4 regions of the Paenibacillus uliginis N3/975 genome follow, and region 1 is predicted to be linked to each of the others. Evidence: predicted binding sites of a transcription regulator. Region 1 holds the regulator's gene; each other region holds the start of a gene.

Region 1 (5,617 bases):
TTAAACAGGTCCCTGATACGGCCAGCACCGACACCTACATACATTTCAACAAATTCACTGCCCGATGCAGCAACAAATACCGAGTTTGTGTAATGTGCTGCCGCCTTAGCCATCAGTGTCTTACCTGTTCCCGGAGGCCCTGTCAGCAAAATGCCTTTCAATGGGCGAATTCCGAATTTTTTGATCTCTTCATGACGGATTAGAAAATCAAGCGCCTCACGCAGCTCCTGCTTCGCGTTATCCTGCCCTCCGATTTCTTCAAAGGTCAGCTTTGCCATGTTACCCTTTTTCCGTTTACGTTCACCACCTGCACCTACAGCTATCCCGCCCTTCATCTTGGCAATAAAGAGAAGAGCTCCTACAAGCATGGCTGCAATGAGGATTGGAACAACATTAATGCCAATGAATGCAAGGAATACGAACAGCACAGGGATGAAGCCAATCAATACTTCCTTGGACCACTTAGGCATGATTCCACACCTCCATTTTGCCGGGTTGGCGTGGTAGAATTATGAACTTACCTGACTTGCCGTCGGATAAACTTACATATACGTTCTGGTCATCAATTTGAGCGTTTGCTTTCAAAGTAGGTGAGTTTTTTGCCAGTTCATCCAAAGATGACTGTATATCGGTGTACTGCTTGTTATCCATCGCTTCGGCTACTGATAACATAGCCTCATCCCACCATTGGTTCAGTCGCTCGGACGAGTGATCTTCCACCTCAAGCTTCAATGTACGTTTACCGACAACCGACTTACCTTCCTTGTTTATATGTTCGACCAGACCCCGTAAATTCGTTTCTGGTTCTAAATCAAGTTTCAAAGTGACTGTATCCTGTTTAATATCTATTTGAGAGTTGTTCACTCCATCATACTGTGATACCACATTGGCCAGTGGATTCTGAAGAGCCATTTGCCGATACAGAAACCAACCGCCAAAAAGCACCGATGCCGATATAACAACCGTCAGAACGACAGGAACAATGCGTAGTTTCAATGTATTTCCTCCTTGTTATATGATGTATATTATTGATGTATCACGTTTGATACATCAATAATACATATATCTATACACACGAATCCGCCTCGTTAATACAAATATGAGTATATCACATCTTATATACTTTTTTCATTCGAGTCTGTGAAAATATTTAAAACTATTTTATCAAGATTTTTTGTAAACGCTTACACATAATCTTGTCATTTAACACTCCGCCTATTGATGGAGTGTTAAATTTTGTTATTGATTGGGTAGAATAATGTCTTCACCGATCTGACTTCCATCCTGAAACCGATAAAACCGGTATTTCGTCTCATTGTTTAGATGGTATAACAGATGCCATGCGTATTCTCCTTCATACATACCTAGAACAAGTCTTTCGATTACCGAACCAGGCAGGTCACTCTTGATCTGATTACGCATTTGAGCTTCCGATATACCACCGCTCAGAGGTTCGCTGTGTACAGCTTCGGCTCCATCCAGTGGTTTATTCTCTTCCGTAAACTTCACCCATACGATGATATCCTGGTTTTCCGTATCCTTACCGGTAACGACCCAGTAAATGCTCTCTTTATCCCATACCGATTTATAAGTTTTGTCTTTCTTCATCAAACCGCCATATTGCTGAGCAGCCTTGATAGCCGCGTTCTCTTCCGACCATTTACCAGACATTACATTTGAATAATAAATCTGAATAAACAGCAATATGAGCAGAAAACCGGAAATGCTGAGAAGTATCCACTTCGTTTTTTTCTTCAATCTGCGTTCCTCGCTCCCTTGTTATTCCCTAAAGGGTCAACAGCCGCTCGAACGCACTTTGGGCTTCACGGCGAATCTTTTCTTCATCCAATGTAAGGCAAATTCCGTTTTTGACGACCTGCTTACCATCTACCCACACATGCTCCACGTCCTTGGCACTCGCTGAATAAACCGCATGCGAGATAAAGTCCGTATGTGGCAGAAAATGTGCCTGATCGGTATTTAACGCGATAAAGTCCGCTTTCATTCCGGGAGCCAGCGTCCCAACACCGTCTAAGAATAATGATTTCGCTCCATATTCTGTTCCCATACGAAGTGATTCAACAGCAGGGACTGCTGTTGGATCGCCACTGACACCCTTATGAATAAGAGCAGCGAGTCTCATTTCCTCAAACATATCCAAATTGTTGTTGCTCGCAGGACCATCCGTACCCAGTGATACGGTAACTCCTGCTTTAAGCAGTTCCGGTACCCGGGCGACACCGCTTGCCAGCTTCAGGTTGCTTCCCGGATTGTGGGATACCGCTACCTTATGAGTCGCCAAAATCTCAATCTCTTCATCCGTTAAATGAACTGCATGCGCAACAAGCGCCGGGCGTGAGAAGACGCCAAGTTTTTGAAGATGAGCTACTGGCCGCAACCCGTAATCCCGAACATTCTGTTCGACTTCAGTTACTGTTTCTGACATATGGGTGTGAATTGGCAAATCCAGATCGTAAGCAGTCTGCACAAACTTTTCGATGTAATCCGGAGGACATGTGTAAGGCGCATGAGGCGAAATCATCGTTGTGATACGTCCATCAGCTTTACCGTGCCAGTCCTTCGCAAATGCTGTAGCCTCCTTCAGCTTGTGATTCTGAACATCTGGAGGACACAAACCGATTACACCGCGAGTAAGTACCCCCCGCATACCGGACTGCTCAGTCACGGCTGCTACCTGATCCATATGATCATACATATCGAGGAAGGTCGTCGTGCCGCCTTTCAGCATTTCGATCACAGACAACGAGGTACCCCAATATACATCATCAGCTGTAAACTTCGCTTCCATCGGCCACATTTTCTCCTGCAGCCATACCTGAAGTGCCAGATCATCCCCGTATCCACGAAGAAGCGACATAGCCGTATGACCATGCGTATTCATAAGACCAGGCATGAAAAACAGATGTGTGCCGTCGATAATCTCCATATTTTCCTCAACCTTCGGTTGTTCTTCACCGATATAGGTAATGAGATCGTCTTCGATGACCATATATCCGCGCAGAACCGGCTTTTCGTTCTGAAGTACAGCAAAGGTTCCGTTTTTAATCATCCATTTACGCTTCGTCATGATCGGCATCTTCCTTTCCGTTATCCAAATAATAAGCCAGACTCTGCAAATCCGTCGTGAAGTCAGCTGTATGAATCCGGATGTGCGGAGGAGCTTTCAAGATCGTTGGCGCAAAATTCAGAATCGCTTCAATACCGGATGAGATCAGTTTATCCGCCACATCTTGTGCTTCGACATCAGGAACGGTAATAATCCCGATCCGGATTCCGAACTCCTTAATAGTCGCCGTCAATTCTTCCATCGATTGAACGACTAAATTGTTGATTTTAGTGCCGACTTTGGGAGTATATGCATCGAATATAGCTACAATCTTCATATTATCTTTCAAAAAAGCGTTGTAATTGGAAAGGGCGTGTCCAAGATTACCAGCACCCACAAGCACTACATTAATCTGCTGGTCCAGTTTAAGAATATGACGGATTTTCTCGATCAAATAAGAGACGTCATAACCTATCCCTTTTCTGCCAAAATCTCCAAAATAGGCAAGATCCTTGCGGATTTGCGCCGGATTTAGGTCGAGCTTCTGTCCAAGCTCCTGTGAGGACACCGTTGCAACCTCACGAAGATGAAGTTCGTTCAGATAGCGTAAATATACGGGCAGTCTGCGAACCACGGCCTCCGAAATTTTATCCGATTTCATGCATGCTCCCCCTAATGATAAACTCAAAATAAATAACTTAAATTCTTATTGTATCGCCTCGTCCCCGTGAAGCCATTCCGCAATGCGGGGAACCATCTGCTCTGTCCGCATATGTTCCATTTTCGGGCCAGGCAGTGAATATAAAAAGTATTTTCCGTAATAAGATTCAATCACACGGGTATCATAAACAATCACAATACCCTTGTCTTGAGCTGTTCGCACAAGACGCCCGAAACCCTGCTTAAAGCGAATAACCGCTTGAGGTACGGATAGTTTCATGAACGGATTTTTCTTCTGCTGCTGCAGTAACTCGCTCTTCGCTTCGACAAGGGGATGGTTGGGCGGTTGAAACGGTAGCCTTACGATAGCCAGGCATGTCAGCGCCTCTCCCGGAATATCGACCCCTTCCCAGAATGAGCTTGTCCCAAGCAGCACCGATGCGCTGCTGTCCTGAAACCTTCGAATCAGCTTGGTTCGGCTTGATCCATCCATCCCTTGTCCGAGTACGGATATATCACTGGATGACAGAACTTCCTTGAGCGGATCATACACCTGGCGCAGCATACGGTACGAGGTAAACAGTACCAGCATTCGTCCATGAGTTGCCTTAGCGGCATCTGCAAGTGATTGAACGAGTGTACTCACAAAGTTCTGATCTCCCATGGTCCCCTTAACGCTTGGGAAATCCCTTGGAATTAATAACAGTGCTTGCTCACGGTAATTAAACGGTGACGGAAGCTGCACGGTATTCAGCTGCCCCTGATCTGAAGCATCCTGCAGCCCAAGATTATCGATCATATACTGAAACGATTTATCTATAGATAGAGTTGCAGAAGTGAGAATGATACTTCTTTTTTTATCGAAGAACAGCTCTTTCAACTGCCCGCTCACATCAACTGGCACGGCAAACATCTGCAGCGATTTACTGCGAAAATTACCGTTCGCCTCCATCCAGTAAACCACGCCTTCATCGTTCAGAGTCATGAAAAATTTCAGATTCTCCCGGTGCGCAGCCAAGTCCTTAAAGAGGCCGTTAATATCCGTAATCAAACTGTCTGCTCCATAATCATTCAGTTCTTCCCGAACCTCAGATGTTAGCATGTCTCCTTTGCGAACGACATCTCCCAAGGTGACGTGAATCTGATTCTCTAACTCCGTCAAACTTTCCCAGTCTTTTGGCTTCTTGGATGGTGACAGTCGGAGCGTAAATTGTCCTGCATCCCCCGCAGAAGCATCTCCGCGTTCAGGAAGAAGTCCGAACAGAAGGTCACTGAGCCGATCCCAGCTCTCCTTGACAGTAATTAGATCAGGGTATAGCCGGTCAATGACTACCGTCCATTCCCCCGCCTTTTCGTGCGCCGACGTTTGAAGCAGTTGACGGAGTGCTGGCAACTGTCCATTGCGGCTGTCCTTGTAGAGACGTGTAAGGGTGTGTACCACCGTAAAATACTTCATATGGAGCCCGAGATGCTTCCCCGCCACATCTTCCAAGTGATGAGCCTCATCAATGACCAACCGCTCATACGACGGCAACAGCTGATGATTCGCTTTTACATCGGTAAACAATTTGGAATGGTTCGTAATAACCACATCCGCAATACCCGCTTCATGCTTCGCACGGTGGTAGAAACACTTTCGGAACCATGGGCAAGCCCGTCCCAAGCAAGAATCGGAATCGCTAGATACCGTTTCCCAGAAGTCCCCACCGCGTCCACCAAGGTTCAGTTCCTCATCATCCCCGGTTTCTGTCTGTGTCAGCCATATGATCATTTGGGCTGCAATGATGATATCCTCTTTAGGTGTGTTGAAATCTCTTCTATTTATTTTATGTTCAAATTTTCTCAAACACAAATAATGCTGTCTCCCTTTGAAGACGGCGGCCTTAAATG
Region 2 (5,617 bases), 170 kb from region 1:
GTACAGCTCCACCCAGATTGCCAAGAAATACGATCACCCAGTTTTTCAATGTATCTCCCACGGATGTTCGTCCAGCAAGAGTGCTCATCGTAAAAAACATATTGTTACCGGTAAACAGTTCTGCTCCAGCAAAAACAACCAGTGTCAGTGCAATTCCGAAAGAAGCTCCCATCACCAAAGTCTGAAACGGTGAGCCTGCAGCCGCAAATGGCGCACCCAGTTTAAAGATCAGAACAATTCCAATACCAACATATGCGCCGGCCAGGAAAGCCGAGACGAAGTAACGGATCATATTCGCGTTCATATGTTCTTTCTTTTTGACAGCCGCCTCAATGATGCTTTCCACTCCCTGTGTGAACATAGGGGTACCTCCTGTTATGGTTTCTCTCTACTTGGTATACACAACCAGCTGGTATTCCCTATACGGCGATCTGTACAACATCTCCCTCTAACCGGACCGGGTAAGTCCGGACCTGACCACTATCGGGCTCTTGCACTTCACCGCTTTCCAAGTCAATTCTCCAGTCGTAAAGTGGATCATACAGGTAGTGACCAGATACAATCCCCTCAGCCAATGGTCCGCCTCTCGGGTGCGGGGTTTTATTCTCCAGAGCAAACAAACGACCATCCGATGTGTGAAAAACGGCAATCTCTTCATTCTTGATTACCACAACTTTTCCAATACGCATCATAAACTCATCTTTTTTTCCAACATCAATATACTCGCCTGTCATCGTCATGTTTTGGTCTCCTTTACTCTATTTACTCCGCCGCTGCGGGACTTGTGCTCTGGAACATCGCTCTTAGCACCTGTTTATCGTTCAGCACTTTCTTCCAAGGTTCCTCGACCTGCTGCAAGGCTACCTCGATTCTTTCTACCAAAGCCTTGCGCTGATCATGGTCTTCAAGAATGGTTTTCTTGATGTCGTCCAGACCTACGCGTTCCACCCATTCCGAGGTTCTTTCCAAATACTTACCTGTTTCTCGATAATATTGGATGACCGCACCACATATTTCAAATAACTCCTCGTCGGTTTTAACCTTGCAAAATGCGTCTGCGATGCGTGCCTTGATTCCACCGTTACCGCCAATGAATATCTCCCAGCCTCCGTCATTCCCGACGATGCCAATATCCTTCGTGCACGATTCGGCGCAGTTACGTGGACAGCCATTCACGGCTATTTTAAATTTTGCAGGAAGATCGAGTCTCTCGAATTTTTTCTCAATCAATGCTCCTATACCCATCGAATCCTGCGTACCAAAGCGGCAAAATGTCGAACCTACACATGTCTTAACCGTACGAAGCGATTTGGCGTAGGCATAACCCGAAGGCATATCGAGTTCTTCCCAAACCTTCGGCACATCCTCCTTCTTCACTCCGATAAGAGCCAGACGCTGTCCACCGGTCACCTTCACGACCTTGACATCATACTTAAGCGAAACGTCCGCAATTCTCTTCAAATCTTCCACTGTTGTCACTCCGCCATACATCCGCGGAACTACAGTATATGTGCCGTCTTTCTGGATATTGGCATTCATCCGCTCATTGACGAAACGTGATTCCTTCTCATCCTCGTAGGTTTCCGGGTAAATCATACCAAGATAATAGTTGATAGCAGGGCGACATTTCGAGCAGCCTTCAGGCTGGCTCCACTCCAGCACATTCATGACTTCACCGATTGTTCTTAGTCCCTTGGCACGGATTTCAGCTACGATCTCGTCACGACTGTGTGTTGTGCATCCACAAATTCCTTGTTTACTTGCACTTTTGAAACCGTCACCGAGCACATATTGCAAGATTTGTTCAACGACTGGCTTACATCCGCCGCAAGAGCGGGTTGCTCCAGTGCATGCCTTGATTTCATCCACCGTGGTCAGTCCCTGAACCATTACTGCATCCACAATGGTCTTCTTCGTCACCCCGTTGCATCCGCAAACAATTTCTTCATCTGCCATACTTTCAACCGAGGTTCCTTTTTTGGCGCCTGCGCCGCAACAGCCCGTTCCCATGACCGTAGCATAGATCTCATCTGTCATCTGCGCCTCTTGCTTGATCAGCTTTTGCAGAGCCGCCGACTCGGTTACATCTCCGAATAAAACCGCACCGACGATCACATTGTTCTTCAACAAAATTTTCTTATAGGTCTTTTTCCATTCATCTTTAGCAGCAATAACGGTATGTTCCGAACCTTCAATAAATTCACCAGCAGAGAATACATCCACACCGCTGATTTTCAGCTTGGTCGATACAACGGAGCCTTCATACGGCAACGTGTCCACTCCACATAAATGCTTCGCAAGCACCATACCCTGCTCAAACAACGGAGCCACAAGACCATAGCATACACCCCGATGCTCATCACATTCCCCAACGGCATATACATTCTCCATGGAAGTCTGCAGATTGTCATTGACCACAATGCCGCGATTAACTTCAATCCCACTCGCCTTAGCTACGGCTACATTCGGTTTAATACCGACAGCCATGACAACAAAACCGGCTTCCAGTTCTGTTCCGTCATTAAATCGCAGTCCAGTTACCCGATCTCCGCCCAGTAACGCTACGGTCTGCTTACCCATGGCAAACTTGATACCTTGACGCTCCAGCTCAGCTTGCAACATAGCCGATGCATTGTGATCAAGCTGGCGTTCCATGAGGTCATTCATCAAGTGGACAACCGTGACATCCATACCTAGGTTAACGAGTCCCTTAGCGGCTTCAAGACCGAGAAGACCTCCGCCGATCACCGCGGCTTTCTTGTACTTCTTAGCAGCCGCAAGCATCTGATTGCAATCCGCGATATCACGGAAGCCTACTACACCCTCTTTATCGCTTCCAGGCACAGGCAATATAAACGGATTTGAACCTGTGGCAATAATAACGCGATCATATGGAACTGCAAGTCCATTCTCGGCTACAACCACCTTGTTCTCCTCGTCAATCTTGGTGACCGTAGTTCCCGTGTGCAGTGTGATATCATTATCTTTGTACCAATTCCAATCATTCAGTACAATATCATCTAGCGTTTTACTGCCTTCCAGAACGTAAGACAGCATGATCCGGTTATAGTTGGGATGCGGCTCACTGCCGAATACGGTAATATCATAAGCGCCACCTAATTTTATGATTTGCTCTACCGTGCTAATACCCGCCATGCCGTTACCTATGACCACTAGCTTTTGTTTGTTCTTGCCAGTCATGATCTTTTCCTCCTTAAAAGGTCTATCCAACCCTCTTGATTTCACTTTAATCAAGCCGTCTCGTGTTTAAATTCGATCGTTTTATTAAATTCATTTCCATTTCATTGATCTTTTAAGGTCATTATACATTTAAAATTTAATTGTTATTGTGATTATCTTCACTCCAATTGTGAATTCTTTCACACCATTTTTAACAATTGCACACAAAAAAAGACAGCCAATGCTGTCTCCTTTATTTGTGACTATACGATCAAAGCTTTCATGTAAGTACGGCCACCCTTAGGAATTTTCAAATAGGGACGGAGGCCAGAAAATCCTTTAGAGCTCAGATCAACCCCCGTCATCCAATTTCCGGAGACGCTGGCGCCTTCTGACTGCATCACGAGAGAGGGTGCAGATATTCGCTCCTGATAAAGAGGAATTCTTGTTTGAATTGTCTTGAAGTCTTTCCCTCTTTCTTTCAGAGGGACTGGACTTAGATAAGTAGGGACAAAATAATCTGAAATGACCTCCATCTCTTCCTCGGTAAAAAACGGCTCATCACCAAGGAACGGCTGGAACAGTCGAATTTCCTCAAATTGTGACCAGATCACCATCTGCAGCAATCTGTCTGGAAGCCCTTTGTCGTGAAATGTGAGGCTATCCCCATCTCCTGTTTCAAAAGATGATTCTCCCTCCGCTTGTGTCGGTGTTTCCGAAATTACCGAAGGGTGTCTGTATCTTTCACATCCAATACATTTCCAGCCCTTCGGGCTTTTGACCCATTTTTGAAATATTCCACTTTCCAGATCCCCCTCCCAAAGCTTGGGTACCTTCGGGTTGCGGCTCATTCCAGTCATTGCGGTCCACATGGAATCCGGCATATAGCGGTCCAAAAGATCCTGGGTCTTGTCATAAATATGCTGCACTCTTATCGAAGCCCTCTCAAGCTCGGCGGCTTCCTCTTGTCCATAATGAACGTGCGGCAGTTTAACCGAATTTTTCATAAAGGCTCGCCTCCTCAAGTGCTTTAGGGCTATTTTTCCAATTATACTATATTTGACTGGTTCAAGTGCAAGTCCACTTCAATCGACAGCAAAAAACCCTGGTCAAAGCAAGTCTGCCTTGCACCAGGGCTAACGCTGAGGTTATTTCATTTTACTTTACCCATTGTTCCGCCCAGTTCGAAATCTGTTCCATAACAGGCTGCAAGGCTTTTCCCTTTTCAGTCAGCTCGTACTCTATACGAACCGGCGTTTCGGGGTATACATGTCTGATTAATATGCCTTCGCTTTCCAAATCCTTCATTCGCTCGGACAGCATTTTGTCGCTCATAGACGGAATGAAATTTGAGATATCCTTAAACCGTTTCGGACCACTCATCAGTGTCTGGATAATTAGTCCGTTCCAACGCTTTCCAAGGAAGGCGAAAGCGGACTCGAAACGGGGGCATAAACAGGGATTTGTAACTTCCATATCATTTCACCTCTTTACAGAGTCACAATAGTTGCTGTGAAACATAAAACTTACAATAAGTTAGTACATTTAAATTTTAGCATATTTTTATGGAACTGAAAACCACTTACCTGTTTTAACTTTAAAATGGTGCTTTATTGCTTGGTCATATGAACCAATATTTCGAGATTAAATCAATAACTTGGGACAATTTTCTATTATACAGTACATTTGCCGAATGGGACAGAGGGAAAATGTCCACATTGGTGAAACAGTCCTATAAACATGAATACCCTAATTTTGTCGTTTTATATTTCAACTTATTCCTCGACTTGAAAATTCATTTTAGCAGTAGCTTTTCTTGCGAGATAAGGATGCACTTTACTCCGATGATTATTCTTTCTTATCTCTAAATAAAAACGGCTGCCGATGGTCGGCAGCCGTCTTTGAAATCCTTATTACACAAGAGCGCCAAGCGGACGAACAGGCTGGCTGTTTCCGAATACAGGTTTAACTGCATAAGAATTAGCTGCTGCCCATCTGATTCCGTTGGAAATGACTTTTAAAATTTCAGGGTTATAGTATGTCGGATATGTCTCATGACCTGGGCGGAAGTAAAAAATGTTTCCTTGTCCGCGCTTAAAAGTACAACCGCTCCGGAATACTTCCCCGCCCGCAAAGTTGCTGATAAAAATCAGCTCATCCGGTGTAGGGATATCGAAAAATTCACCGTACATCTCTTCTTGTTCAAGAATGATGTGGCTGTTCACTCCTGCTGCAATTGGATGTGAAGGATTGACAGACCATAAAATCTCTTGTTCTCCCACCTCACGCCATTTCAAATCGCAGCTCGTTCCCATCAGCGCTTTAAACGGTTTGGAGAAATGCCCGGAATGAAGCACAACAAACCCCATGCCTTCCTGCACCCGTTTTACGACCTTGCTGACAATCTCGTCATCCACACGGTCATGAGCCATGTGAC
Region 3 (5,617 bases), 1.8 Mb from region 1:
ATGCGATTGATCCGGCAAACCTTGCATACTTCAAATGCAGATCTGGCAACTCTGGAGGCTGCCTACCTTCAGGTACACCGTATGCCGAAGCAGGCGGTGTACCGTATATATGGTCCACATTTGTTCGGCCTGTCTGTGCCGGCGATCTTGATTACGATTTGGATGCTGAATCGTGGGCTGCTCAGCATACCGTCTTTCTATATTTGGCTGGCTTCACTAGGTGCGGTGCTCATTGCAAGCTGTCATGCGATGATCGAATTTTTCCTTACCGTAGCTGCCATTCGTCCTGTGGTAAAAGAGCTCCGCCGACAGGCGCTGTTCCGGTTTGGCGTTGACTTTTCGCTGGAGGGACATGTGTTTACTGCCATTCGTACGAAGTTCCTGCTCAGCACGATGCTGATCGGAACTTTTCCGCTCTTTTTATTCAGTCTGGCAGCCCAGATCCGACTTGAGGAGTTTGACAAGATCATTTCCCAGCAATATTGGGGCTGGGCTGGTGTCATTCTGTTGATTGGAGTAACTTTCGCCTATATTGGCGCACTTCTGTTGACACAAGATGTGCATCGTCCCATTCGTCAGTTATACCGGGCAATGAATGAGGTTAAGGAAGGGCGTCTGATTCAGACTTCGAATCTGTATTCAGATGAATTTTCCACACTGATCGCTGGATTTAATATGATGGTTCGGGGGTTGCAGGTGAGAGAAGAACGGAACCGGAAGCTACTAGACAGTTATTTTGCGGCTCTGGCTGCTGCACTGGATGCACGTGACCCTTATACGGCAGGACACTCATTACGTGTGGCGGAATACTCGGTTCTTCTTGGTGAACTGGCAGGACTGAATGAAAGTGAGATCGACCTCCTGCATAAGACTGCGCTGCTTCATGACATTGGGAAAATCGGAGTCCGGGATAATGTTCTGTTGAAAGAGGGAAGATTGACAGAGGAAGAGTTTTCTCAGGTGAAAGCCCATCCGGAGCAGGGGGAGAACATCCTACGGCAGATCGAGCCAGCTGATGCGATGGCTCCATATCTGGAAGGGGTACGTTCCCATCATGAGCGCTATGACGGAAAAGGTTATCCTGACGGCTTGAAGGGCTGTGATATCCCGCTGTTCGGGCGGATTATTGCGGTTGCGGACGCATATGACGCGATGACCTCTGATCGGCCTTACCGCAGTGGGATGAGATCCATCGAGGCTCTGAATATTCTGGAAGAAGGCCAGGGAACACAGTGGGATCCCGATTTTGCGGGCATGTTCGTGAAATATATGAGGGCCCAGCAGGAAACTGCTTAACACGGCTGCAGACCAGTTGGTAGACTCGGTGCTCTGTGCCGAATGAGTTAGCGGGAATAACCACAAACATAAGAAGAGCAGGGCACCTTTCCCGAAAGGAAGAGATGTCCTGCTCTCTTTTGTGCTATTCGTTCATTAACGTGTAGCTGTCGTTGGTCATAGCCAGAACCTCAGCCATACCTGACGTAATGTACACTTTTTTATCCTTGGTTATAAATAAGGCCTCTGCCTTATCCAGTTGCTCCGCGAATTCGAGTCCCTTTTCTAATCCCATGGAGAAGATCGAGGTGGACAGCGCGTCCGCATCGATGGAGCTGTCTGTCAGAATCGTGACACTGTTCAGATTGTTGTCGACAGGATATCCTGTATCCGAATCCAGAATATGGTGGTACACTTTTCCATCTTCCTCGAAAAAGCGCTCGTATACGCCCGATGTGACGATAGTCTGGTTCTCCACCTTTAGGTTGCCGATCGGATTGCCCCGAGAAAGGTCAGGATCCTGAATACCGATGGTCCATTTGTGGCCGCCCGGCTTTTGTCCCAAGGCAAGCACGTTACCGCCCAGATCAATGATGGCGCTCTTGAAGCCGTTGTCGGTCAAATATTTGGCAATGACGTCAGCCGAATAACCTTTGGCAATGCCGCCAAGGTCCATTTCCATGCCCTTTTCTTTCAAGTATACTTCACGGGTGTCCGGGTTCAGTTCAACCTGGTTATATTGACTATGCGGTATAAGTTCATCAATTTTAGACTGATCAGGAACATGCGCGCCTTCATTTCCGATATTCCACAGCGTGACGAGAGGGCCAATCGCCAGATTGAAGCGGCCTTCCGTTTGCTTAGTGTAGTCATATGCTTTTTGAACAACATTGAAGGTTTGGTCGGACACTTGCACAGGTTTGATCCCGGCATTATCGTTCACCTTGGCCAGCTCACTCTTGTCATTCGTGCGGCTCATTTCAGCGTCGATCGTTTTAAGTAGTTCTTCGATTTCATTAAAATGACGGTCCGTGATCCGGCTGTCATACACCTTTACTTGCACAATGGTATCAAAAATATAGTAAGACTTCTTGATTGGATCGGTTATTTCCGTCTTCTGGCCGGAGTCGGGCGTCTTTTCATTGAGATCTGCAGGAGCCGCGCCGGAGTTCATGCAGCCTCCAATGATAAGCAGGGCGGACAGAAGCAGAAGCAGTGATGAGCGCTTAATTATTTTCATGAGGATTCCTCTTTTCCACCAGGTTTCGACTGGATTATAGCAGAGCCCGTCAGAGGGGGGATGTGAGACTTCTCATAATTTATTTAAATTTTTGAATAAAATTTTGGATTTAGTGATGATTTTGTGAAATCATTCTCAAACTGGCCGGATTGGGTGTTTCCTTCATTGAAGGATAGGTGGGGAGTAGGTATAATGAGGACGTCTAAGATTTATATAATCAAAAAATAAGGAAGATGCTTATGAAACGCGGAGACTTGGTACTGATCTCAGTTGTGCTGGCAGCAGCACTGATATTTCTTGTTCCGAGATGGTTGGACGGAAAAGATAGTGAAAAAAATCACAATAATCCATTAACGGCAACCATTACGGTGGATGGTCAATTGTTTAAGACTGTGGAATTGACGGAAGAAGAACAGATTATTGAAATTAAGACGGATCATGGTGTGAATATTCTTAAGGTATATGATTACGGGATCGAAATGATTGAGGCGGACTGCCCGGATGAAGTGTGCCTCAGCTTCGGATTCGTTGACAAGAAAAATCAAAGCATCGTCTGCTTGCCTCATAAAGTATTGGTTGAGGTAGAGGGTGCCTCGGGAGGAGAGAGTCAGGATGAAGTCGACGCCGTTGTCAATTAACGAATCTGCCATGCTGCTTAAAAAGACGGTCATTATTGCCATTTTTGCAGCAGTTGCTGTTGTGCTAAGCATTGTGGAATCCCTTATTCCGGTGAACCTGTCAGTACCGGGCGCAAAGCTGGGGCTGGCTAACATTATGGTGCTGACCTGCTTGTTTTTTTTGCGGGGAAGAGACGCGATGACGTTAATCGTTCTAAAGACGGTTCTGACCGCGATGATCTTCGGAACCTTTTCCAGCTTTTTGTTCAGTTTGTTCGGCGCGCTATTCAGTTTTGTTGTCATGTATGGCCTGCTTAAAATTAGCGGAAAAAGACTCAGTCTGATCGGAATCAGCATTGCCGGCGGGGTAGCGCACAATATCGGTCAGCTGACGGCTGCTTCGATTATTTTCAAAACCTCTTCGATCTTTTACTATTTGCCAGCGCTTCTGCTGACCGGTATTGTGACCGGTGTCCTTATCGGTATTGCCGTAAGATATTTGGTGCCATCGCTTTCCAAGCTGTCATTGTTTGCTGGTTTTACAGATTAAGAGGTTGCACGGGAGACCGTAAACAGGCAGATTTCAGCTGAGAGGACGGCAGAAGGGAGGAACTTGCTATGAACAGAGCGGGATTATATAACAGGCCTAAGTCGCATGAATCGGAAAAGTGCGCGTCTGGAGAACAGCATCAGCCCCCAGCACTAACCCTTAAGGAGGTTAGCTTTTCGTATAACGGGCAGTCGAACAACATCCGCTCTGTCAGCTTTACGGTTCCCCAAGGACAGTGGGTGACTGTTGTGGGGAGTAATGGGAGTGGGAAATCTACGCTTGCCAGACTGTTTAACGGACTGTTGGCGCCTAATGAAGGTCTTATAGAGACAGCGGGCTTGGAGCTTGTACCAGATAACCTGATCGCAATCCGCCGTAAGGTAGGGATGGTATTTCAGAATCCGGACAATCAATTTGTTGGCAGCACGGTGGAGGAGGATATTGCCTTTGGACTTGAGGGCATGTGTATGCCGAGGCGGCAGATGAGAGAGCAGATCGACCGGTATGCTGAACGATTTGGCGTTAGCCATCTGCTTAAAAGACATCCCTCCGAGCTGTCCGGTGGACAGAAGCAGCGGGTTGCGTTAGCCTCAGTGCTTGCCATGGAGCCAGAAATATTGGTGCTGGACGAAGCCTCCTCCATGCTGGATGAACAGGCAAGGCGCGACTTGACCCATATCCTTAGGGATATGCACCGGGAGGGGCGGTATACCATTGTGTCCATTACGCATGACGCGGATGAAATTATGGCCTCTGAAAGGGTGCTTGCTCTGCGGGACGGTGCTGTTATTGCAGATGTGTCACCTGATGACCTGTTTGAGGATAGGGAGCTAATGTTGCTGTGCAGACTGGAAGCGCCTTTTGCTCGGAAGCTTGTACAGGAATTGGAGTCTCGGGGAGTTGCAAAAGGACAATCCGGTGATGAACAGGAGCTGATGGATTTCTTATGGTCATTCAATTAGAGAAGGTGTGCTTCGATTATGATGCCCGTACCCCTTGGGCCAGCGCTGCACTTCGTCATATCGATCTCGGAATTGGTTCAGGAGAATTCATTGGCGTGGCCGGAACGACTGGATCAGGTAAATCCACGCTGCTTCAGCTGTTCAACGGTATTATCAAACCGACAGCTGGCACAGTATCTGTGCTCGATGTCATGATTGCAGCAGGGGAGAAGGCACCTAAAATGCGAGAGCTCCGACGACGTGTCGGATTGGTGTTTCAGTTCCCGGAGCAGCAGATGTTCGAGGAAACGGTGGAAAAGGATATTTGTTTCGGGCCGATGAATTTCGGTGCAAGTCAGGAGGAAGCTAAACAGAAGGCACTGCAGGCATTTGTTAAAATGGGTCTGGATCCGGCCCTGCTGCAGCGCAGCCCGTTTCAGCTGAGCGGCGGGCAGATGCGAAAGGCCGCCATCGCCTCAGTGCTTGCCATGGAGCCGGACATTCTCGTTCTGGACGAACCGACGGCTACACTGGACCCCGTCAGCAGGATGGAACTGATTGGGATGCTGCAGACCCTATGTCGTGAAGAAGGCAGAACGATCATTATCGTTACACACCGTATGGATGAATTACTGGAAGCGGCTGACCGATGGGTTCTTCTTCATAAGGGGGAGTGTGCCTTTCAAGGTACTCCCCGCGAGCTGGCAGGCCGGGTGGAAGTCATGGAAGAGTGTGGTATGGCAGTTCCGCTACCGCTTCGCTGCTGGAGTATTCTGTCGGAACGCTTCAATCTGGGGCACGAAGAGCCCTGTTTCACGGCAGAATCACTGGCAGAGCGTATAGCAGCTCTGCGAAACACAAAGGCTGAGATGTTTACGGCAAACACCGGAGAGGAATGAGGGAGGATTATGCGCGACAAGCTGATAATCGGGAGGAGCATTGATACCGGCTCTTGGATACACGGTCTGGATCCGCGGGCGAAGCTTGCGGCCAT
Region 4 (5,617 bases), 3.0 Mb from region 1:
TGTAATATATGAGGGGAATTTCTTACATTACAGCTATTGGGGGAGAGTAGGGATGGAAAAACTCCAGAACAAACGGGCATTTGCGGCTGTTCCGGGCACGACGGGAATCGTATTGGCCGGCGGGGCTTCCCGGAGGATGGGGTGCGATAAAGCGATGCTGCCTGTAGGTGGGGTGGCATCTATAGAAAGGACAGCTCTAAGCCTTGGCGAAGTATGCGATGAGGTGCTTCTTTCCCTGAATGATCCGAAACCGTATGGCTTTCTGGGACTGCGGTCTGTAAGAGATATATTTACCGGAAAAGGGCCTATGGCGGGACTTCACGCTTGTTTATCTGCTTCCCGCTCGGCCTGGAATGCCGTAGCGGCTTGTGATATGCCATTTGTTACCGCTGATATTATACAGGTGCTTTTGCGGATAGCCGCTGAAGATCCCTTGACACCAGAGTCAGGAATACGGGTCAGAACAATGGCCCGTCACGATGATGTTGCTCCACGGGATGCCGTTGTTCCTGTTATGGATGGGAAGCCGCAGCCGCTCCTTGCCGTTTACCACCTTGATGTCTGCACAAGTTTGGAAGATCGCTTGCGCCGGAATGAGCTGCGCATGATGGATTGGTTAAGCGATTTGAACGTTCTTTACATTCCGGTAGAGGAACTGGCCCGGCTGACGGGGATAGACGCCGCGAGGGGGCTGTTTAATATGAACCAGCCTGAGGATTATGAGACCGCTTGTCAGTGGGAAGTTGAATGAGGATCATTAGAGAATGATCGTTAAAAGGGGAGAGAGCAATTGATCGAAGCGATTCTCCATGCGGTGCTGCTGGCTTTCGGGCTGATTCTGCCGCTAGGTGTGCAAAATGTATTCATTTTTAATCAGGGAGCGGTAAACTCGCGCTTTATTCGTGCATTACCTGCTGTTCTAACAGCATCGGTATGCGATACACTGTTGATCTTCGCGGCAGTAGGGGGAGTTTCACTCGTTATTTTGAAGTTTGCTTGGCTCGAAACGACGATATACGCCGTGGGGGTTCTGTTTCTGCTCTACATGGGATTCAGTATTTGGAGATCCAAAGGCGGAGGAGGCGGACAATCCGCTCCGCTGTCTGCCCGCAAGCAGGTACTTTATGCAGCGTCGGTTTCCCTTCTGAATCCGCATGCGATATTGGATACCATTGGCGTAATCGGGACGAGCTCACTTGCTTACGAAGGTATGACCAAATGGATATTCGCATTGACTGCGGCAATCGTTTCGTGGCTGTGGTTTCTAGGTTTGGCATTGGCAGGTCGGACGCTGGGCAGAGTAGATACGACGGGCCGGAGCATTGCGGTGCTGAATACCGTCTCGGCCTTGATCATTTGGCTGCTGGCTCTCTATATGGCGCTGCAATTGTTCGGTATACTTACATAGCGAAAACGTCTATCGACGTATCTTTAAAGAAGATAGAGAGCATTTAATGGTAATTTTTCTTGAGAGATAAGGATGCAGTTTCCTCTGTAGTTTTTTATCTCTAAACAAAAGAAGCTCCGCAGCTGCGGAGCTTCTTTTGTTTTACCCGCCGATTTGCGACATACGCCGGTTGGTCGGGGTATGGCTTTGAGCTTTTTTTTCAAGAGCCAGGGCCATCTCGTGGTTTTGCGGTTTGCTGCCGAGTGCTTTACGGAACAAGGAAGCCGTGGCTTCAGGATCGTGAGCAACACGGCGGACATTGTATTCATCCGACCAGTACAGACACGCTTTAATATGTCCGTCAGCCGTCAGACGCAGCCTGTTGCAGGAGTCGCAAAAATGGTCACTTACCGGATGGATGAGTCCAAAAGTGCCTGCAGCACCCTGTATTTTCATATTACGGGAGGGGCCGTTGCCCGCAGGTCCCTGGTCATCTTGAATGGTCCAGCCGGCTTCGTGGCATACATCCGTCACATGGCTAAGCGGAATGTATGTTTTTCGCCATTCCTCTGAAGCCTGCCCGATCGGCATATATTCTATAAAGCGAACGTGCAGCGGACGGTGAATCGTCATCGCTACAAAATCCCGTATCTCATCCTCATTAAAGCCTTTCATAAGTACCATGTTCAGCTTGATTGGATCAAGCCCGACCTCATATGCAGCTTCGATGCCCTCAAGCACCTTCCGTACATCTCCACCCCGGGTAATCTTGGCATAGCGTTCTTTGTGCAGCGAATCAAGGCTGATATTAATCCGGGTAAGTCCTGCTTCTTTCAAAAGACGGGCTTTGGAAGATAACAAAAGCCCGTTCGTCGTAAGTGAAATATCTTGAATTCCTTCTATATCTGAAATCATGGCAACCAATGACTCCAGATCTTTACGGACGAGTGGTTCACCGCCGGTTAACCGTACTTTGGATACGCCCATAGGTGCGAGTACCCGCAGAACGGAAGCAATCTCTTCATAGCTCATAATCTCGTCATGCGGCTGAAACACCATGCCTTCTTCTGGCATGCAGTACACACATCGCAGATTACAGCGGTCCGTTACGGATATTCGGATATAGTCATGTATCCGCCCAAAGGAGTCCGTCAAAGGTTCAATCATCGGTTTCATCTATCGGAATCCCCTTTCCAGCTTGGCATGGTCACATTGTAGCGATTGCTGTAGCGGGAGTCAATGGAAGGGAGGTTAAAAAATATTGAATTTTGAACAGTTAAATTTGTTGTAAAAGCCGGAGCGTGTGAATTGTATCACAGAAAACGTTTACAAAGTTCATTATACTGAGCTTACAGGCACATGCTTCTCCCCTGAAAAGTGTGCCGCTCATAGAATAGCTGAACCATCCAAGTAAGGATGGTAAGCGTGTTTTCAAAATGATTTCCGAAATTTTCCGAAACTTTCGGAAATCATTTTTCATAAAATTACCCCATCCTAGAATCTTTTAAGATATAATGTGAAAGATATCAACATCCAACAAAGAGATCACCATTAGGAGGTTCGATATGACGATATCATCATCTGTTCGAACATTGGAGGTACCTGACGTCTGTCACAGGTGGTTGGAAAATCGAGGGACGATTTATCAGCTACTCACTGAATTTTTGGGCCACTGGCCTACACTGTCTTTAGTTGCACATTGGAGCCGCAGCAGCGGAATTGGTAAAGCGGCGGAGCTGACCCGCGGAGGACGCGAGCTCATGCAGTACTTGAGCGGTCGTTCACCGGAGGAACTCGTACGAATTTGCGAACGGGAAGGCGCAGAGTACCGCAGATTGCTGCAGCACTCGAAGCAGCGGCCGCTTGCAGAATCCCGTTATTCTCCTTATTCGTGCCGTGCACAGGATCTATCTGACTTTTACGCTTCAGCTGGAACCGCCTTTAAGAAAGTCAGCGGAGAGCCTGACGATCATATTGCGATCGAGCTTGAATTTATGACCATACTGCATGATCGCATGCTGAACAGTGCATACTGCGAGGACAGCATGCTGCGTCTGATAGATATACAGAAAAAATTTCTGGAAGAGCATCTACTCACCTGGACTCCAGCGATGTGCAGAGAGCTGAATGCTTCTACGATAAGCCCGCTTTACTTGGCGGTTTCACGTTTACTAGAAGAGTTCCTTGAATATGATTTGTCAATGCTCCGCACCTGGAAGCAGTCTTGTCTGGCTGCAGATGAGCCGGTCCGTGAAGTCGTGTTGGTGTAACAGAGAATAGCGATCAAGGTATATAAGGGCATGCTTTCCAGATGGAGAGCATGCCTTTTTTGTGTGTGGGGTGTAGAAGCAACGCTATATAAACACCAAAAAGGGGTAGCCTCCGCAGTCTAGTTCAGACCTTTGGAGGTAGCCCCTCTATGGAATGTAATTCTTTAAGCGTTACGTTAAGTGCTTGATTTAATCTTCGATCCGCTTTTTGCGGAACTTCATCAGGAATTCATACACAATAGGTACGACGACCAGCGTAAGCAGCGTTGAGCTGATCAAGCCGCCGATAACGGTAATGCCGAGTCCGCGGGAAATGATGCCTGCACTGCTCTCCCATCCGAACACAAGCGGGAGCAGAGCGCCAATCGTGGCGAGTGCGGTCATCAGAATCGGACGAAGGCGTGTCGCTCCGGCTTCAAGCAGCGCTTCGCGAGTAGACAAGCCATCACGTTCCTTGTGAATAACACGGTCGATCAATACGATAGCATTTGTCACAACGATACCGATCAGCATGAGTACACCCATCAGTGCGGATACGTCCAGCGTTACACCCGTAATGAGCAGGGCGATAATCACACCGATGACAATGAACGGAAGCGAGAACAGAATCGCAAACGGTGCGAGCGCACCACCGAAGGTGACAACGAGAACGAAGTACACGATGGCGATGGCTGCCAGCATAGCGAGCCCCAGCTGTCCGAAGGTGTCATTGATCTGTTCTGTAACTCCGCCGAAGCTAACAGATACACCCTCAGGGAGTTTCATCTCGTCCACTTTTGCTTGCAGGTTAGTGGAAGCAGTACCTACGTCGTTTGTAATCATATCAGCATTAACGGTAACGACCATCTTGCCGTCGATACGCATAATAGAGTCAGGTGATGTACCTTTTTCCACTTTTGCGACATCTTTGATCGGAATCTCCATTCCGAGCGGCGAAGTGATGGTTTCGTTTTGAATATCCTCGATACTCTTATATGTTTGACTGTCAGCTTCGATATACACTTTATATGATTTATTGTCGATTTTCACTTCAGTCAATACCGGACGCTCACGAACCGGGCTGAGCTTCATAGCCAGTTGTCCGGCAGTCAGGCCGAGCGAGCTGAGTTTCTCCTGATCGGCTACCAGTGTGTACTGTTCATAGGCTTTAGACAGGCTGGTTTTTGCATTTTCAAAGTTGGCGGTGTCTTTCTTAGCCAGTTCCAAAATGTCTTCAGCTACAGGCTTGATCTGCTCCAGTGTATCACCAAAGACATTGACGGTAAGCTGGCTTCCACCAAAGCCACCCATGTCCATACTGGACCATTGGCCTTCCGGAACTTGTTTCTCCAGTCCTTCCACCAGATCTTTCTTTACATCCTCAAAGTTTTTCGTATCTGGATCATACATGACATAGAACAATCCCGAATTGGCTGAACCCATACCGAGTGGGTTGCTGCCGCCGATGGAATATTGCATGCTTTGGACTCCATCTTGACCGAGAATGTATTTCTCGGCTTTCAATGCACGCTGCTCCACATCTTCCAGACGATCGCCTGGCTGAGGAGAGTAGGTAACCATCGCATATTTGTCCTCCTGCTCCGGCAGGAAGCTGACACCAACGAACTTGGTCAGGAACAAGCTGCCAACCAGAAGAACAATGGCAATTCCGAAAGTGATCAGTTTATGGTTCAGGGACCATCTCAGTACGGATTGATATCCGCGGGCAAGGGCGCCTGGTTTTTCATCATGATTATGCTTGTTCTTAAGTCCTTTGCGGAACATGGAGTGCGCCATTGCAGGCACGAGAGTGACCGCTACAACGAGAGAAGCGAGTAGGGCGAACACCATCGTCATGGCAAAAGGAATGAACAGTTCTCCAACCATGCCGCTGACAAGTACGAGCGGCAGGAACACCGCGATCGTAACAATCGTCGATGACAGGATAGGCGTAAACATTTCGCGGGTAGCCGCGCCAATG

What was found. Region 1 encodes Rex, which represses fermentation and respiration genes when NADH is low (regulators of the CRP and FNR family bind a similar motif). Its sites were predicted from a motif close to TTGTGAAATATTTCACAA; they were not measured.
Region 2: the regulator Rex is predicted to act here: its motif matches at 3,369-3,386, upstream of nirB (nitrite reductase large subunit NirB).
Region 3: the regulator Rex is predicted to act here: its motif matches at 2,637-2,654, upstream of B9N86_RS26085 (FAD:protein FMN transferase).
Region 4: the regulator Rex is predicted to act here: its motif matches at 2,689-2,706, upstream of B9N86_RS01350 (TorD/DmsD family molecular chaperone).

Annotation. Positions count from the first base shown of each region.
Region 1 covers NZ_LT840184.1:3,797,497-3,803,113, forward strand. The annotation lists gene B9N86_RS17915 (AAA family ATPase) at 1-470, opposite strand, end outside; gene B9N86_RS17920 (hypothetical protein) at 463-996, opposite strand; gene B9N86_RS17925 (cell wall elongation regulator TseB-like domain-containing protein) at 1,240-1,758, opposite strand; gene B9N86_RS17930 (amidohydrolase) at 1,787-3,088, opposite strand; gene B9N86_RS17935 (redox-sensing transcriptional repressor Rex) at 3,075-3,728, opposite strand; gene dinG (ATP-dependent DNA helicase DinG) at 3,774-5,617, opposite strand, start outside.
Region 2 covers NZ_LT840184.1:3,967,975-3,973,591, forward strand. The annotation lists gene B9N86_RS18835 (formate/nitrite transporter family protein) at 1-361, opposite strand, end outside; gene nirD (nitrite reductase small subunit NirD) at 420-740, opposite strand; gene nirB (nitrite reductase large subunit NirB) at 763-3,201, opposite strand; gene B9N86_RS18850 (hypothetical protein) at 3,444-4,187, opposite strand; gene B9N86_RS18855 (winged helix-turn-helix transcriptional regulator) at 4,339-4,656, opposite strand; gene B9N86_RS18860 (ThuA domain-containing protein) at 5,094-5,617, opposite strand, start outside.
Region 3 covers NZ_LT840184.1:5,596,781-5,602,397, reverse strand. The annotation lists gene B9N86_RS26090 (HD-GYP domain-containing protein) at 1-1,296, shown strand, start outside; gene B9N86_RS26085 (FAD:protein FMN transferase) at 1,421-2,515, opposite strand; gene B9N86_RS26080 (NusG domain II-containing protein) at 2,755-3,153, shown strand; gene B9N86_RS26075 (Gx transporter family protein) at 3,128-3,682, shown strand; gene B9N86_RS26070 (energy-coupling factor transporter ATPase) at 3,751-4,644, shown strand; gene B9N86_RS26065 (energy-coupling factor transporter ATPase) at 4,629-5,522, shown strand; gene B9N86_RS26060 (energy-coupling factor transporter transmembrane component T family protein) at 5,532-5,617, shown strand, end outside.
Region 4 covers NZ_LT840184.1:301,202-306,818, forward strand. The annotation lists gene mobA (molybdenum cofactor guanylyltransferase) at 53-751, shown strand; gene B9N86_RS01340 (LysE/ArgO family amino acid transporter) at 791-1,408, shown strand; gene moaA (GTP 3',8-cyclase MoaA) at 1,550-2,554, opposite strand; gene B9N86_RS01350 (TorD/DmsD family molecular chaperone) at 2,953-3,657, shown strand; gene B9N86_RS01355 (efflux RND transporter permease subunit) at 3,847-5,617, opposite strand, start outside.